DNA from 3 places in the Paenibacillus sp. sgz302114 genome. Region 3 is predicted to be linked to each of the others. Evidence: riboswitches for the same ligand, from Rfam matches in the RefSeq annotation. Region 3 holds a riboswitch; each other region holds the start of a gene.
The links. Region 3 has a riboswitch for cyclic di-AMP ahead of AC0LWF_RS16955 (histidine kinase). Riboswitches for the same ligand answer to the same signal wherever they lie in the genome.
Positions count from the first base shown of each region.

Region 1 (5,960 bases), on a different contig from region 3:
ATTGCAGGATCGATCGCCCGCTGTACGGCGTCCTCGCCGAACAACTGACCCGCGAGCGATTTGCTGACGCTAAGCAGCTGCAGCTGGGTCGCCTCGCTAAGCCCGTCACCCTCATACAGCAAGGAGTTGGCATAGTCAGCCATAAACTGTAAGGCAAAAGGCGAAGGGGACTGCGATTCCTTGACCACAACCTCAATATTTCCAGAAGCAATTCCTTCGAGCATGTGCTTGAGGCCGTTCGTATCGAGATACTCGTGCAAGCATTCTCGCATCGCTTCCTGCAAGTAGGGGAATTGATCTGCGTAAGGAAGCGACTGCTTCAGCAGCTCCTCGCAGCGAAACCGCTTTTGCCACATCGGTGTCCGTGTGAAGCTGCGCGAGAGCAGCAGCGATGTCTCTGCAATCCGGCGAAAAGCAATTGCCAGCAGCGGTGAGCCCGTAATCGCCTCCGTAAGCAGCGACTCAAGGCTGCCCGAGGTGATCTGCCAAAGCGTCTGCAGCCATGAAGCGTCCCATTCCGGCACGACCAGCTCAATGCCGTTGTCTTTGGCGTTGCCGTAAACACTGTAGGGGAGTAGGCGCTCAAAATGCCGCTGAATCGCCAGCAGCCACGTCCGGTTCAAACGCCGCCCATACGGATTATGAATAATAATTCGGGTCTGATTCATGAGATCCCGGTAGTGTTCAATAATGATGCGCCGTGACGTCGGTACGCCAATTGCCCGATGCTGCGCGCCAATGAGATCAATCAGCTCGGAAGCAGCGTAAGAGTCTAGCCCATACTCCGTGTCGAGCCAAGCAATTGTAGCCTGCTCACGTTCCCAAGCTTGTTGCCCATCAGGCAAATAAAGTGCAAGCCGTATCGTCGACAGTTCCTCCAGAAACTCTCCTAGCTGGATGCCGATCTCATAGCTTCGGCTGCTCGCCTCCGCGTTCCAGAACGGAATTTCACTGAAGCGGTTCGGTGCTTCCTTGACATAAACGCGGTCATTGTCGATACGGCTGATCATCCACGAGCTAGTGCCGAGCTGAAAGACGTCGCCGACGCGGCTTTCTGAAATATATTCTTCATCGAGCTCACCCAGCAGCGTGCGGCTCTCCAGATGATGAACCGGATAGTGAGAGGTTGACGGTATCGTGCCTGCGCCTGTGACGGCAGCCATCGACGTATTGGCGCGTTTATGCAGCCGATCTGCGCTGCGGTCCCAATCCATGAGCGGGCGGGCAAAAGGGTAAAATCCCGTCAGCACCTTCAGCGCTGCTTCCAACCGTTCGCGCGGAAAAGTCCGGTAGCATTCGCTGCCAGAGATGAGCTTATGCAGCTCGCCCACCGACATATCGGCGGCGGCGACCATCGAGATCATATGCTGCGACAGCACATCGAGCGGCTCATGCGGCAGGACAATCGATTCTATGTCGCGCCGTGCAATGTCGCGGCAGAGCACCGCTGCTTCCGGCAGCTCGCTTCGCTGCCGCGCCACGATAAAGCCGCGGCTGACGTCGCCGACGGAATGGCCTGCTCGCCCGATGCGCTGAATGCCGGCCGCGGCGGCTTTTGGCGAGTCGACCTGAATAACGAGGTCGACGTGTCCTACGTCAATGCCGAGCTCGAGCGAGGAGGTGGCGACGAGGCAGCGCAGCTCGCCCGCCTTCAGCATTCGCTCGACTTCAAGCCGCCGCTCGCGCGCGAGGCTGCCGTGATGGGCGCGCGCCATCTCATAGCCGGCATGCTCGTTCAGCCGCAGCACGAGCCGCTCGCACATGCGGCGGCTATTCACGAACAAGAGCGCGGAGCGCGCGCCGTCCATCAGCGCCATCATCCTCTCGATGATAGGCTGCCACACTCCGTCGCGCGTACGCGCAGGGCGGCTCAGGTCCGGCATCGTAACGCGGACCTGCATCTGCTTCGTCATCGCGCTCTCGACGATGACGACAGGCCGCTGCGCATAGCTAAGCGAATGCGCAGGCTGCTCTTCTCGCCCGCTCGGCACCGCTTCGCCGATCACCGTGCCAAGTGCTTCGGAGCCCGACGTTTCATCGGGCTTCACTCCCATTGGCGTCGCCGCCCGAGCCGCGCCCGATTCCCGCGGCTCCCAGCCGCCCAAGAACCGAGCTACGCGCGACAGCGGCTTCTGCGTCGCCGATACGCCGATGCGCTGCACCGGCCTCGCCGCGAGCGCGGTCAGCCGCTCAAGCGACAGCGACAGATGCGCGCCGCGCTTGTCGCTGGCAAGGCTATGTATCTCGTCGACAATTACCGTCTCGACCGTGCCGAGCATCGCTCGTCCTTTGTCCGAGGTCAGCAGCAAATAGAGCGACTCCGGCGTCGTCACAAGGACGTCCGGCGGCCGCTTCGCCATGCGCACCCGTTCACCGGAAGGAGTGTCACCCGTACGAACGGCGGAGCGAATGGAAGGCCACTCGCGGCCTTGTTCACCAGCAAAGCGCTCAATTTCATCCATGAAACCGACGAGATGGTGATGAATATCATTGTTTAGCGCTTTAAGCGGCGTAATATAGAGCACTCGTACGCCTGGCGTTAGGCTGACTCTGCGATCAGCAGCATCTGCCTTCGCCAGTGCAGTCCGATTGATGCACGGCAATAAGGCAGCAAGCGTCTTACCGGAGCCAGTCGGAGCAGCGATCAGCGTATGCTGCTCCTGCATAATCGAAGCCCATGCGTCCAGCTGAACGGGGGTAGGTTCGCCGAAGCTGTGCGCGAACCAGCCGGCTAATGTATGGTGAAACCCTGCCGAAGCGAAGGGAGGTAGCATCGCGAAGCTCCTTTGCCGTTTAATCACTTGTTCTAAAATCACTCGCTCATCTTACCGCTAGCCTGTTACTTCCATTCTATCATCCTACTATTCATCTTTTGTCAATTGATTCCTCTTTAGTCGGCTTCGAAGCCGCTCTACCTAAAAAATATCCGGTCAGTTTCCGGGCTATTAGACATAGGATTTAGAAAAGTAGCTATCAGCCCAATAAGATCGGGAGGTATCTGCCATATGTCAGGATGGCGAGACAGCTTAGAGAAGCGCAGAGCAGAGTGGAGAAAGCTGGAGTATGCAATGACGGATACGCTTGCCGGCAGGCGGGTGCTGCGGGTTGCAGGACCGCGTTCGCCAAGGCTCACGACGCCGGTATCGAAGGCGATCCGGCAAGAGGAGCTAGCCGCTGTCGCGGAGACATTCGACGCTGGACTTGCTTGTTTCTGCCTAGGGGAGCTATCGCCGCAGCAACGGGCGCAGTTCCTTCAGAACTGGCACTCGAGGCTTGCGACCGGCGCAACCGTTGTGATGGCAGATCGCAGGAGCGAGGGCTGCGCGACACCGGTGGAGCTGTATGATCTCTTCGCTCCGCTTGGCATCGCGCTCGACGTCCAGGTCGGCCGCACGTTCTGGTGGGTCCGCTATCAACGCCGCTAACTAGAAGCTGCCGGACGCTAATCGCCGAGCACGATGTTTGGATCAAGCAGCAAAAAACAAAAAACGAGCTCGCCTCAATTGAGGTGAACTCGTTTTTTTGCTAGACATTATTGAATTTATTGGTTTCACCTATATAAATTCACATAATGTCTCCGCGAAACGCAAGCTTTTGCCGATAAGACGGCGACAGCCGTTTACGCTTGCAAGTACTAATTAATCGGAGTCTCCATCGCCTGGTTCATCTGACGGCTCGTCAGCGTATTTCTCATACGTTTGCGGGCTCATAACGCGGCGTGCAGTTACATAGCGTTTTGAATAGTAGGAATCACCTAGCGCACTGATCGTAACACCTTTGCTCGAGGAAGCGTGTGCAAACTTGCCATCTCCAACATAGATGCCGACATGCGAGATTCCTTTGCCAGTCGTATTGAAAAATACGAGATCGCCCGCAATCAAATCCGCTTTCGCGATTTTCTTGCCGAGCTGTGCTTGCGAACGGGATGCATGTGGAATGCTGACGCCTAGTTTACCGTACACATACATGGTAAATCCAGAGCAGTCGAACCCTTTCGTCGTTGTTCCCGTGTACGAATACGGGGTGCCGATCACACCATTGATGACACCATCCATTTTGGATTCTGCAAAAACGCTTCCAACTTGGAATAATAGCAGCATCGCAAGAGCGACCAGTAGTGCAGAAATTTTCTTCAAAACAGGAAACTCCTTCCGGTGCCTACGAGGTTAGCTGTGGGGTTCGGTTGAAGGCTCCCTATGATCACCTCTGGCATCCGCGTCTTGATAAGCGCCTTGCGGATGTCGGGATCAATTCACCCAGAATGGTTCCCCCGTTTCCCAAGAAAGGGAATTCGGCAAAATTTTCTTTTCGAGGAAAAAGTATTCGATCATTTTCTCGTTTCTCCTTCCAAGTTCACAAGTTGTTCACAAATTAAAATTATTAGAATGCAACCTTTTTGGCGTCTAATTCGTTGGTGGGCCTGCGATTGAGCGGTTAGTAGGCATATATTCCTCCTGCAACGAATTAGAGCAATTTATGGCGAGAACTGTCTTGTAGAAAAATATGAGGATGGCTAGATAGGTGTCGGTTCAAACACTTTCAGTGACATGCAAAAAAGGACCGCGACAATAGGTCGCAGTCCCTTACTCCATATTGATTGCCGCTATGCCTCAAGCTTGCTTCGATTGCCACACATCGTACTGGGCGGCTACCGTCCACACCTTCATAATGGTGCGCATCATCTGATAGCCTTGGTGAAGGATGAGTGCGAACAGTCCCGCCCACAACATGGATACGGAAGCGACCGTCATGCTAAGCAAGGCGCCGATACCCCACATGAGCAGCGAGATGCCTGCAAAAGGCAGGAAGTTTACGATTCCGCCCCATAGCGAGCGGAGTGTGCCCGTGCCGCTGGCGGCGCCGAACTGCATGGTGAGGAAGAGCAGGTGGATGAGCACCGCCCATGCCAGCCAGGCGGCCGCCCACGGTCCTGCGTGCTGGGCGAATTCGAGCAGCGAATTGCTAGCGAGCAGCTTCGTTAACGCGCGCGGCAGCAGCCAGATGGCAGGGAGAAGGGTGAGCGCAGTTTCGATGAGATAGAGCAGGGCGACTGGCTTCCACACTTTTCGAATGCCGCTTAGAAACTTCGTTCCGGCCTCATCTGTCGTATGATGCAACGAATGGAACAGACCAGCGTTAAGGAATGGGGTGATGATCATCCGCCCGGCCAGCAGTCCGCAGAATAGCCAGGCGTATGGCTGGACGAGATCCGTCTTGAGCAGCTGAAACTGAGCCTCGGTCATGAACAGCTGGACCGCGTGGCTTCCGCTGCTATACGTATCGGGAAACCGCTTTAGGACAGGCACTACAATCCCTTCGATGGTGCGGTAGAGGAAGAAGCCCCAGATCAGCTCGTACAGAAACAGCAAGATAATAATATAGAAGTGCTTGATTGCTAGGCGCCAGCCTTGCTTTATATGTGCTTTCACTCCTGCTCACCTCCTTCATAAGTAAGGCGTTACCAAGCGAGTGCGGCGAATATCGTCTCGAGCAGCTTGGTGATTCCGACGCTCCAACGGGTGCGGGTCTTCTCGGTCAGATCGGCTTTCATAAAGTTGTTGATATGTTTATTGTCGAGCACGTTGTCATGCTGCGGGTCCACCGCCGCCCAGACGAGCTTCGCGGAATGAACCAGTTTGTACTGGATATGGTCCTCTTGACCATCCCATACTTTCGGCATGATGGTACCGTCGGCAAAATGGAACACCACTGTCACAGGGCCAAAGCTGCCGCCTGTCTTCTTGATGAGCACAACCGATTCGTACTGCGTCTTGCCATCCTGCTTGACGGGACGTACATGGATGGAAGCGACGGCGTAGTCGGACATATCGCTGCCGTAGACGAAGTGGCTGAAGTAATCGTTCCACTTTTTCTTCGTGACCGTCTCGACGACCTTCTGGAAGTCGGCGGTCGACGGGTGCTTGAATTTATATTTCTGGAAGTAGGCGCGCATGATTTTG
Region 1 covers NZ_JBVYOI010000014.1:35,215-41,174, reverse strand. Annotated here, with positions in the region: gene AC0LWF_RS23725 (DEAD/DEAH box helicase) at 1-2,774, opposite strand, end outside; gene AC0LWF_RS23720 (hypothetical protein) at 3,006-3,425, shown strand; gene AC0LWF_RS23715 (C40 family peptidase) at 3,639-4,136, opposite strand; cyclic di-AMP (ydaO/yuaA leader) riboswitch at 4,141-4,307, opposite strand; gene AC0LWF_RS23710 (hypothetical protein) at 4,611-5,429, opposite strand; gene AC0LWF_RS23705 (M1 family metallopeptidase) at 5,459-5,960, opposite strand, start outside.
Region 1: it holds a riboswitch for cyclic di-AMP, as region 3 does, so the genes downstream of both, AC0LWF_RS23715 (C40 family peptidase) here and AC0LWF_RS16955 (histidine kinase) in region 3, are expected to answer to the same signal.

Region 2 (5,960 bases), on a different contig from region 3:
CTTGGCAGCACGATCTCGTCCCATTCATAGAAGGTATGTCCCCAGAAGCAGGTATTCCACTGCTCGTTCAGCTTGTCCAGCGTGCCGTATTTGGCGCGAAGCCAGTCGCGGAATGCGGCTTCACAGTTATCGCAATAGCATTCGCCGCCATACTCATTGGAAACATGCCAAAGCAGCAGGGCAGGATGGTCTTTATAACGTTCAGCCAGCTTGGAAGCAAGCCGAGTAGATAGGTCGCGATACACCGGACTATTCGGGCAGGAGTTATGGCGCCCGCCGAATTTGCGCTGTTTGCCGTCGAACTCGGTGCGCAGCACTTCTGGATATTTGCGCGCCATCCAAGCTGGATGTGCGCCTGTGCTAGTTGCCAGACACGCATATATGCCATTCTTATGCAGCATATCCATAATGCGATCAAGCGTCTCGAAATGGTATGTATCTTCATTGGGCTGAAGCATCGCCCAGGAGAATACGTTCACTGTTGCAATATTCATTCCCGCAAGCGGAATGAGCCGCATATCTTCGGGCCAAATGCTTTCGTCCCACTGTTCCGGGTTGTAGTCGCCGCCATATAACATTTTGGGCAATTTAGTCGTATCCATCTGTGTGAATCTCCTTTATGCAAATAAGATGATAACAGCTCTATTTTATGGTAAGATTCGAGTGAGAGATATATAAAATAGTTTAGGCAGGATATCATAATATGGAACAGCTAACTGAGCGGAAGCAACATTACATAAATGGGCAGCAGCAGAACCGGTTCATGTTCAAGAGCGGCGAGTTCGAGCTGCCGCTATATATGGATAGCATTGGCTTCAATCCGGAGCAGGAATCGGTAGACCGGACGAAAGGATATCCGTACTTCCACTGGCTGCAAACGATTGAAGGAGAAGGGGAATTCGAGCTGAACGGCAGACGCTACTCGCTGCCGCCGGGGCATGGTTCGCTGCTCTTCCCAGGCGTGCCGCATTTCTATGCCGCTAAAGGCGGGCGGAAATGGTCAACGCTCTATGTGACATTCGGCGGCGTATTGGCCGCTTCGATGCTTGCGTCGCTTGGCATTCGACATACGGAGTGGCTGCATTGGGATGAAGATGCGCCAATCACATCGCAGCTCATTGCGATGATCAATCAAGCGCAGCATGACGAGGACCGGACCGGGCTCAACGCATCGGCGCAGCTGTACCGGTTCCTTACGATGATCAAGATTTATGGACAGAAGGGCGGCCGGTCATCGGTATTCCAGCATTTGGAGAAGCTGGACCCGCTGCTCGGATGGCTGGATGTGAATTACGGCGATCCCGATATAAGTCTTACGGATATGGCGGAGAAGCTATTGATCAGCCCGCGTTACTTGAATTCACTGTTCAGACAAGCCTTCGGCATTACAGCTTATGCCTACTTGATTCGATTGCGAATTATCAAGTCCAAAGAAATGATGAGCCTTGGCGACAGCTCACGCTCCATTAAAGAAATCGCGCAGCTATCAGGTTATCGCGATTCCAGTCATTTTATTGCGGCATTCGGCAAGACGGAAGGAATTACGCCAGAGCAGTTCCGCAAGCTGCACGGCTTAATATCAGGCTAAAGCGAAAGCGAGAATAGAGCGATGGAAATGAAGCAATGTACAGTATGCGGGCAAGAGAAGCCGCAATCCGCGTTCACGAAGCGGGCAGGCAAGAGCGGCCGGCGCGGAACATGCCGCTCCTGTATGCGTCGGCGCAAGCGTGATACGATAACGGCCGTATTGCCGCTGCATTCGGATTCAGCCCTCGCTGTAGAGACGGCTGCGAACATAACCATCCAAGCAGCCGCAGAAGTGGCTGCAGTCGGACAAGCTGCTGCGGCTGAACCGCGAGCTGGCGAAGGTATCGCATCGGAATCACCGCCCGCACGAACGCGCAAGAGAAAGCATAGGCGCCGCCGCGGACGTTACAACAAATCCGCAAGACTGCGGAAGCAGCAGGAGACAGAGCAGGCAGTAGAAGTGGTGAAGCTGCCCGTTCGGCCGCCGGACCGCGTCATTAAGCAGATTCAAGGCTCCTTCACGTTCGCGACCTCGGTATTGAACGACAGGGGAAGAGGGCATATCAGGCTGCGCGGCTATCGGGAGACAGGGAAGCGCTGGTCGACGGTCATACCGACGGAGATGGCCGTTCGTATGGTCGAAGAAGGCGCAGCAGGCATTATTAATTCAGGCATGATCCATAAGCTTTATACGAAGACGGACTTCAGACTGCTTATTCTGCAGCGCGACGATTATATTTGCCGCTATTGCGGGAAATTCGGCGACACGATCGACCATGTCATGCCCAAATCGAAGGGCGGACTGTCATCGCCAGCCAATTGCGTATGCGCTTGCTCGGAGTGCAATCTCAAGAAAGCCGATAAATTAGACTTTGTTAATAATGATGATTTCTAGCGGGTTTGACGCCTATTTTCCAATATTTAGTTCATGAAAAGTGAATAACTCCCGTGTTAGTATGAGTGGCGTCGGGGCGCCCGGCATACAACATTTGTAAACGAGGAGGATTTTTCATGAAGATGCAACCATTTCGTATAGGTGTAGCTAGTGTACTCGCCGCGAGCTTGATCGCGCTTGGAGGAGGAGCGGCCCTGCAGAAGGCAGAAGCAGCCTCCGTGAACAGTTCCGTCTCTTATAAAGTAACAAGCACGGATACGATGTATAAAATCGCTAAGAAATACGGTGTGAGCTTGAACACGTTAATCGCGGCTAACCCGTCCATTAAGAATCCGAATATAATCTGGGCAGGCATGATTGTGAAGGTGCCTGTGACGACAACAGCTGGCAGTGGCAGCACAGGGTCCGGTTCCACAACAACAAGCACGACGGACAAGTCTACTTTTGCAGCTCAAGTTGTGTCGCTTGTGAACCAGGAACGCGCTAAGACAGGCCTTACGGCGCTTAAGTCCGATACGCTGCTCACGAAGGTCGCGCTGGATAAAGCGAAAGATATGTATACGAACAATTACTTTGACCATAACTCGCCGACCTACGGCTCCCCGTTCGATATGATGCGTGCATACGGAGTCGCTTATTCTTATGCTGGCGAGAATATTGCCAAGGGTCAGCGTACGCCTGCGGAAGTCATGACGGCATGGATGAACAGTCCAGGTCATAAAGCGAATATTATGAGCGCCAACTACAAGAAAATTGGCGTTGCATACTACAACGGTGAATGGGTACAAGAGTTTACATCATAATAGAGCAAGCAGCGATAAGCGGCCCCAGATGGCCGCTTTTTTTAAATTAGGTTTACATAATTATTGAATGAGAGAAAATTAATTCTTCATTCTGCGCAGGTATTGGGTAAATAAAGGCGAAATCTACTCTTACGAATTTGACTACTCGGAGGTCCACTATGCGGCGGAAGGCAAGGGCAATATACTGCAACCAGACGTTGGCTGAACGAACGAAGAGGAAATTAATGCTTACAAGCCAAGAGCGCGATATCGATGCGTCTTATTCAGTTGCGCTAAGCTATCAGCGTTTAATTAAATATTTGCCAGAGCCGATCTTTGTGCATGACGGAATCGAAGTGCTGTTCGCCAATCAAGCGGGACTTCGATTGCTTGGCATGACTGATCTGTCAGAGATCATGGATGAGGTAAAGATTTGGAAGTTCATGCACCCGGATAATCAGCTTCGCTCAATGGAGCGAATCCGCGCGGTCATGCAGACGGATGAGCCGAATGAATTCGAGGAATGCCGCCTCATTGACGTGAGGGGTGAAGTTATTGATGTGGAGGTATCCAGTACCCGTATACATAACTATCCGGGGAGAGGAACTGTCGTCCAGAGCGTCTTTCGCGATATCCGTGAACGGAAGAAAGAGGAGGAGGCGCTCATTCATTCCGAGAAGCTCTCCGTTGCTGGACAGATGGCGGCGGGAATTGCACATGAGATTCGCAATCCGCTGACCTCCTTGATCGGATTCTCGAAGTTTCTGAAGACGAAGATTGATAAGTATCATGAGTACTTTGACATTATGCTCGTGGAGCTCGACCGGATCAATTCGATCGTACAGGAGTTTATGGCGCTGGCGAAGCCGCAAGCAAGCCAGTTCCGCAAGCATGATCTGAACCGGATTATTGGCAATGTGCTGACGCTGCTCGAAACGCAGGCGATTCTGAAAGATGTGCAGATTATCCCTCTGCTCGATTCCGATGTGACGGAGCTGCTCTGTGACGAGAATCAGCTGAAGCAAGTATTCGTCAATGTGCTCAAGAATGCCATCGAGGCGATGCCAAGCGGCGGGATCATTACCATTACGCTTACGAATGTAGATGCGCAGCATATTGCCGTGTCGATTATCGACGAAGGAACAGGCATCCCAGAGGAGCAGCTGCCGAAGCTCGGCGGTCCGTTCTTCACGACAAAGGACAGCGGAACAGGGCTTGGCCTTATGATTTGTTACCGGATCATTGAAGGCCATCAAGGGAAAATGGATATTAAAAGCGTCCCCGGCAAAGGGACGACGGTAGCGATTCGACTGCCGCGCAATCTGTGATTATGCAGCATGACGGGGATGTTGGTCACTTTTTCCTGTAGGATTTGCATGAGTTTCTGTGTTATCCTTTAACGCGAGCCGAAACATTATGTGCGGGGGATATTTTTAGAGCAATGCTGACGTAATAAAAAGTCGCTTTTGCTCGCCAGTCAGCTATTGGCTGGTTAATGCGCTGTCAGCAGCGCTGGGGTGAATCGTTTGGTTAACAAGCGTAGGGCGGAACTCCTTTCGTCCGAATCCGACAACTAACCTCGTAGGCCGCATGCGATGAAGATGAGTAGCTGGCTTAGCCATTAAGCAGCTTGACCTGTCAGCATCGTATTGACGGAATATATCCGGGTCGTTCAAACAAGGATATATGTCCGTAAATTAAAGGAGGAAGTTCATATTGAAGCAATCATTCTGGAAAAAGAGTGCGTTACTCGCTGCACTTAGCATCGCGATCTTCACGCACGCGGGCGCAGCGCAAGCAGCATCGGAGTACAAAGCGACGGACGAGGATACGTTCTGGTCGTTGTCGCAGAAATTCGGCGTATCGCTGGAGCAGCTGCTCAAGACGAATCCGATGATCGATCCTGCGAATGTGTATAAGGGACTGACGATCGTTATTCCAACGACAGTGACAGTCGCGAACTCGAAGCAGGATGCGCCGCAGCCGATTTCGCAACAGTCGAAGCAGACTGAACAAACGGCAAAGCTGGATAATTCAGCGGAGGCATCTGTGAAAGCCGAGAAGTCGGTGAAGGCTGAGAAGAAAGCGGCAGAGCCGAAGAAAGCCCCTAAAGCAGAGGCAGCAAAGAAAACGGTGAAGAAAGCTGCAAAGAAGAAGTCGAGCCAATCGACGGCAGCGAAAAGACAAGCGAACCAAAACGAAATTACAGTTGGCGGCAGAGCATATGACGTCTCGGATGTCGTACAGGTTAAAGCAAGCGCATATACGGCACATCCGTCAGAGAACGGCTGGGGAGCAGTCGACTACTTCGGCAATCCGCTGAAGCTCGGTACGGTTGCAGTAGACCCAAGCGTCATTCCGCTGGGAAGCAAGTTGTATATTACCGGCTACGACCATGATGGGTTGCCAGTCGGCGGCATGATGGGAGTTGCTACCGATATGGGAAGTGCCATTAAGGGCGACCGTATTGATATCTTTGTTCCGCAATCGAAGGAAGCTGCGAGCGACTTCGGTTTCCAATTCGTAAAGGTATTTATTCTAGATTAGTCTTACCTTGAAGAGCCCCGCGTCTTATGGACGTTGGGTTTCTTTTTTTTGGGCTAAGGCGGCTGGGGCGATTAACGGCTGCGCCAGTTGCGCCCGGCTGGCCGGTTCAAGAGCTCCGGCAGTGTGACAATCTGATAGCCCTTGCTGCGCAGTAGATTGATGAGCCGTGGTAGCGCCGCTATCGTGCCGGAGAGGTCCTGTCCTTCGCC
Region 2 covers NZ_JBVYOI010000002.1:294,367-300,326, reverse strand. Annotated here, with positions in the region: gene AC0LWF_RS06430 (beta-galactosidase) at 1-602, opposite strand, end outside; gene AC0LWF_RS06425 (helix-turn-helix transcriptional regulator) at 704-1,588, shown strand; gene AC0LWF_RS06420 (HNH endonuclease) at 1,610-2,422, shown strand; gene AC0LWF_RS06415 (CAP domain-containing protein) at 2,539-3,225, shown strand; gene AC0LWF_RS06410 (ATP-binding protein) at 3,450-4,532, shown strand; cyclic di-AMP (ydaO/yuaA leader) riboswitch at 4,599-4,807, shown strand; gene AC0LWF_RS06405 (3D domain-containing protein) at 4,921-5,751, shown strand; gene AC0LWF_RS06400 (polysaccharide deacetylase family protein) at 5,823-5,960, opposite strand, start outside.
Region 2: it holds a riboswitch for cyclic di-AMP, as region 3 does, so the genes downstream of both, AC0LWF_RS06405 (3D domain-containing protein) here and AC0LWF_RS16955 (histidine kinase) in region 3, are expected to answer to the same signal.

Region 3 (5,960 bases):
CTTGACGGCGCGATGGCGACCGAGCTGGAAAGCCATGGGTGCGACTTGAATGACAGTCTCTGGTCGGCGAAGGTGCTGATGGACAATCCGGAGTTGATTGGCCGGGTACATCGCGATTATTTTGCCGCTGGAGCGGATGTAGCGATAACGGCAAGCTATCAGGCGACCGTGGAGGGCTTCCGCAGCCGCGGGTTGAGTCAGACAGAAGCGGATGCGCTCATTCGGCGCTCCGTGCGAGTGGCGATTGAGGCGCGGGACGCGTACTGGTCCGAGCCGACGAATCGCGAAGGGCGGCCGAAGCCGCTTGTCGCTGCTTCGGTAGGGCCGTATGGCGCTTTCCTCGCCGACGGCTCGGAATATCGGGGCGACTATGCGCTGACGGAAGCGGAGCTCATGAACTTTCACCGGGAGCGGATGCGTACGTTAATTGAAGCTGGAGCGGAGCTGCTCGCTTGCGAGACGATTCCGTGCCTGCTGGAGGCGCAGGCCATCGTGAAGCTGCTCGAGGCGGAGTTTCCCGGCGTGTACGCATGGATCAGCTTCAGCGCCAAGGATGGGCTGCATATCAGCAGCGGCGAGAGCATTGCCTCATGCGCGCAGTGGCTGGATGCGCATGAGCAGGTCGCCGCGATCGGCGTCAACTGCACGCCGCCGCAGTATATCCGTTCGCTCGTTAGCGAGCTCGGCAAGTTTGCGGCGAAGCCGGTGCTGGTATATCCGAATTCGGGCGAAATGTATGATCCGTCCGATAAAACCTGGCATGCCAGCGGCACAATTGAGAGCTACGGCTGCAGTGCCAAAGGTTGGCATGAAGCAGGCGCTCGCCTAATTGGCGGCTGCTGCCGGACGACACCGGCGGACATCCAGTCGATTGCCGCTTGGGCGCGTGCGTAATGGAGAAGGCTGAGGCCGTTCTGCAAGTCACATCTTGTGGCTTGCAGGGCGGCTTTTTGTTGTTCGTGTGGTGTGGGGGGAGTGGAGATGATGCGAGGGCGCTGGAAATCGGCGGCTTGGCGAAGCTGAGAGAGCGGATATGTGCTCTCGGGAAGAGAAAGCGCTGGAAATCGGCGGTGCGAAGAGCTGAGAGAACACATATGTGCTCTCAGCGCAAAAAAGCGCTGATTTAGCAGCTGAGAGGACGCATACGTTCTCTCGGGAAGAGAAAGCGCTGAAAATCGGCGGTGCGAAGAGCTGAGAGAACACATATGTGCTCTCAGCGCGAAAAAGCGCTGATTTAGCAGCTGAGAGGACGCATGGGTTCTCATAGTATGAAAATCGACGGATTGAAGCTCTGAGAGTTCAAATTCAGCACTCTCAGATAGGGAAACAGCCGAAATCGGCAGCTTGGCGAAGCTGAGAGAGTGTAATACGTACTCTCAGTATGAAAATCGGCCGATTGAAGCTCTGAGAGTTCAAATTCAGCACTCTCAGTAGGGAAACAGCCGAAATCAGCAGCTTGGCGAAGCTGAGAGAGTGTAATACGTACACTCAGTATGAAAATCGGCGGATTGAAGCTCTGAGAGTTCAAATTCAGCACTCTCAGATAAGGAAACAGCCGAAATCGGCAGCTTGGCGAAGCTGAGAGAGCGTATATGTGCTCTCAGTGCGAAAAAGCGCTGATACAGCCGCCGAGAGATCATATAGGTTCTCTCGGGAAGCACAGGTGCTGGCAGTTTGAGAGAGGAAAAAGTCGCTCTCGGAAGCCTGAAAAGTGGTAACCGCATGTTGAGAGAGGAAATAGCCTCTCTCAGAGTGCAAAAGCGAACGCGGTGGCCGTTTAGCCGGCGGAGAGAGGAAAAAGCCGCTCTAGGGAGCCTGAAACGTGGTTATCGCGTGCTAAGAGAGGAAATATCCTCTTTCAGAGTGCGGCAGCGGTCGTAGGTCGGTAAGTTGGTGGAGCTCCCATGTACATGCTCCGCATTATTGCATATAATTAACCCATCATTATCCAGAAGGGGCGTGCGTGAGCAGTGAGCGTAAGCTACAAAAACTGCCAGAGCTGCGGCATGCCGATCGCGAAGGGCGATAAGAATGGGACAGAAGCAAGCGGTGCCAAGAGCCCCAAGTATTGCATCCATTGCTACGTGGACGGCCGGTTCACGATGCCTGACATGACGGCAGTGCAAATGCAGGAGTTCGTCAAGGGGAAGATGGTCAGCATGGGCTTTCCGAAGTTTCTGACAGGCTTCTTCACCCGCGGAATTCCGAAGCTGGAGCGTTGGAAGAGCAATTGATGCATACTGCGGCACAAGGAAGGGACAGGCTCGCACGGCCTGTCTCTCTTTTCGCTTGATTAGCTGTTATTTTGAACTGAATCACATGTAGTGGTATGGTGTAAATAGCATTCATAGAAGGAGCCTTAACGATTATGGCCAACGAATCGAGAAAAAACAAACAACTTGCGAATATATCGCTCGGCATCATGGCGGCTGGCTTCGCAGCGACGATTCCGTTCAAGGACGGCGCGCTCGGGCTGCTTCACGTCGGCTTCGAAGCGGGCGTCATCGGCGGCTTAGCGGACTGGTTCGCCGTAACGGCGCTGTTCCGCCACCCGCTCGGCATTCCAATCCCGCACACGGCGCTGCTGCCGCACAACCGGAAGAAGATGTCGGACGGCATCGTCCGCGTCCTGGAGGATCGGCTGCTCGCCAAAGAGAGCATGATCGAGAAGCTGAACCAGCTCGATCTCGCCGAGCAGCTGCTCCCGCCGCTGCGCCATGCGCTGCAATCGGCGGTGTACAGCGAGCGGCTGCCGCAGCTGCTCGAGAGCGCGCTGCGCAGCATCCCGGCAGACAAGGTCGTGCCGCTGCTCTCGGGCGAGATCCGCGCCGCAGCTGCTCGCATCGACCTTGAAGCGCTGCTGCGCGGCTTCCTGCACCGTGCCGCCCGGAACGGCACCGACGAGCGGCTGCTCGACCTGCTGCTCGAACGCGCCGAAGCGTGGGCTGGCACGGAGGGCATGCGCCGCGAGCTGGGCAATTCCGCCATGCAGCTAGTGAAAGGGCTGAATCTCGGCGGCCTTATGCAGTTTGCCGTCAACGCCTTTATCGGCTACCTGGATGAAGACAGGCTCGGCACGATGCTGCAGTCGTTCATCCTGAATAAGATTAACGAGCTGAAGGTGCCGGATACGCAGCGTCGTGCCACAATTATGCAGCATCTGCATAGCGGCCTCGAGATGATTATCACGCGTTTGTCCGAGACCGGTCAGCTGGATCAGCTGCGCGATGAGCTGCTGAATGCTTTTGACTTGGAAGGCGAGCTGACGCGACTGTTCGAATCGCTTCGTGAGAAAGGAATTGCGTTCGTGCACGATGAGTCGTTCGCAGAACGCGTATGGCCGCTGCTCTCGCAGCTGGCGGACCGCTTCGAAGCGAACCGCGAGCTTGTGGCAGATGCCGAGAATTGGTTGAAGGGCCAGATCGTGCAGCTAATTGAACGCAACCACACGAGAATCGGTTCTTTCGTGCAAGAGAATCTCGACCGCCTCGACAACGATCAGCTTGTTGAGTTAATTGAAGATAAAGTCGGCCAGGATTTGCAATGGATTCGCGTCAATGGCGCGGTTTGCGGTTTTCTGATCGGTCTTGCGCTGAAGTCGATTGAGCTCGTAGTAGGCGCATTTTGATCTAAAATGCTCTAGTCCTCTGTCAAATGCCAGCTAATTGCGAGAAACCGCGATATAGTGAGGTAGGCAGAGGATGCTGGAGCAGTGCTTTGTTGTAAGCGTTATATCCACCTAACTTGGCAGGAAACGAGAGTGCACCCTCTGCGGCATTCCTTTACAAAGAGAGGTTGGGAGCGTAACATGAAGCAAGCTAAATGAAACGCTGAATTTCTTGTCTTAAGAAATCGGGGGAACCACTAGTAATGGCAAGCGCACGGTGAAGCATTTTTCGCCGGTTGCAGCCATTGGGGTGAATCTTGAAGGAGTCCGGCCGCTTCGGCCTTGCAGCTCTTCAAGTAGGGCGACTCTCACGCCCGAATCCGGCAGCTAACCTCGTAAGCGTAACCGAGAGGCGACGAATTATCGTGCATATAGACACTTTTTATTATAAATTTGTGCCTAGAAGCCGCGAGAGGCGTTCCTCTTCTTTAAGAGGCAGTTCCCCCCGTACAGGCTTCTTTTTTGTGCGCATTATAGAATTTATTAGTTTCACAAGGTTTGGGAAAGTTAGTTTATAGGTGTAGGAAGGAAGGCGAAGTTTGTTATGGCTGGTTACCGCCGTAAAACCCCTGAAGAATTGCTATTATCCATCTCCAAAATCCATCGCGGACGTCTGAAAGTGTACATTGGTGCTGTTAGCGGTTCTGGCAAAACCTATCACATGCTGCGCGAGGGCCAATCGCTGAAGCAGCAGGGAATTGAGGTTGCCGTCTGTGCGGTGTCAACGATGCGCCGTCCGGAAACGGTAGAGCAGCTCGCAGATTTGGAACGGATTCCAAGCATTCACTGGTATAAAGGCGATGAAGAGAAGAAGGATCTTAATCTTGATGCGATACTGGAACGTAATCCGGAGGTGCTGCTTGTTGACGGGCTGGCGCATAAGAATCGTCCGGATGCAAAGTTTCCGACTCGTCTTGAGGATATTACTTTTCTGCTCAGCCATGGCATCAGCATCATAACGACTGTCAATGTGTACGAACTGGACGGCGTCACGGAGCTTGCTCAGAAGCTGACCGGCATTGAGGCGGAATGTACCGTCACGGCCGATGCGCTTGAGCTTGCGGACGAAGTGCGGCTCATTGACGTTTCGCCGGAGACCATATTAAACCGCCTGAGTGAAGGGCGTTTACGTAATATTAAAGACCCAGGCCTGCTGAAACGCGGCAACCTCGGCAAGCTGAGAGAGCTGTCACTGCGGTTAATGGCAGAAGGCGTTAACGAATCGCTGGAGAAATACCGCGAGGAGCAGGGCTTCATCGGTCCGTCCGGCGCAGCAGAGCGCATTCTTGTCGCCGCGCAGTATCACTGGAACGGCTCGATCTATATTCGCCGTGGACAGCAAATTGCGAAGCGGCTTGGCGGTGACTTGCAGGTCGTCGTCTTCACCGATTCGAGCCAAGAGCCTACGAAGGAACGCGATGCGTTCAAGCGCTCCATCTTGAAGCTGACAGAAAAGCTGGACGCGGGCTTCCGCGAAATATCGGTCGGCAATCGCAGGCAAGTTCCGCCTGCGCTCATTAAATATGCGATGCTCATCAACGCGACTCGCATCGTTATGGGGCATTCGAAGCAAACGAGATCGCAGGAGTTCTGGCAAGGCTCGATCGCAGGCTCCGTACTGAAACAGGTGCGCAACATTGACCTGTTCTTTATGGCGGACCGCGCTGAACACGAGGGCGAGCGCGTATTACCGGCGAAGCGTTCGGTGTCGCAGCAGGCTTCGCATTCGGAGCCTTACCGCAGACTTAGCGCGCAAGAGGTCGAGAAGAAGATCGAGCGCATTCGCCGCGGTACATTCAAGGTGTATATCGGTGCAGCGCCTGGCGCGGGCAAGTCGTATATGATGCTGCGCGAAGGCAATGATCTGTTGCGCAAAGATATTGACGTTGTCATCGGCCTCATGGAGGCACATGACCGCGCAGAGACGCTGCAGCAGGCAGGCAAGCTCGAGATCGTACCGCGCAGAGTGATTGATGCGGAGAAAGACATCACAGAGATGGATGTCGATGCCATTATTGCGCGCAATCCGGAAGTTGTGCTGATCGACGAGCTGCCGCATACGAATGCGCCTGGCAGCCGCAATGCGAAACGCTATGAAGATGTGCAGCAAATTCTCGAAGCGGGCATTTCCGTTATCGCAACGCTTAATGTGCAGCATCTCGAAAGCTTAAAGGATGCGGTGGAGCAAATTACCGGAACGAGAATCGCGGAGACGGTACCGGACAGCATCCTGCGGCTTGCCGATGAGGTCGAGCTAATCGACGTTACGCCGATTACTCTGCAGCAGCGGATG
Region 3 covers NZ_JBVYOI010000006.1:95,092-101,051, reverse strand. Annotated here, with positions in the region: gene mmuM (homocysteine S-methyltransferase) at 1-894, shown strand, start outside; gene AC0LWF_RS16965 (zinc ribbon domain-containing protein) at 1,971-2,234, shown strand; gene AC0LWF_RS16960 (DUF445 domain-containing protein) at 2,369-3,628, shown strand; cyclic di-AMP (ydaO/yuaA leader) riboswitch at 3,819-4,024, shown strand; gene AC0LWF_RS16955 (histidine kinase) at 4,212-5,960, shown strand, end outside.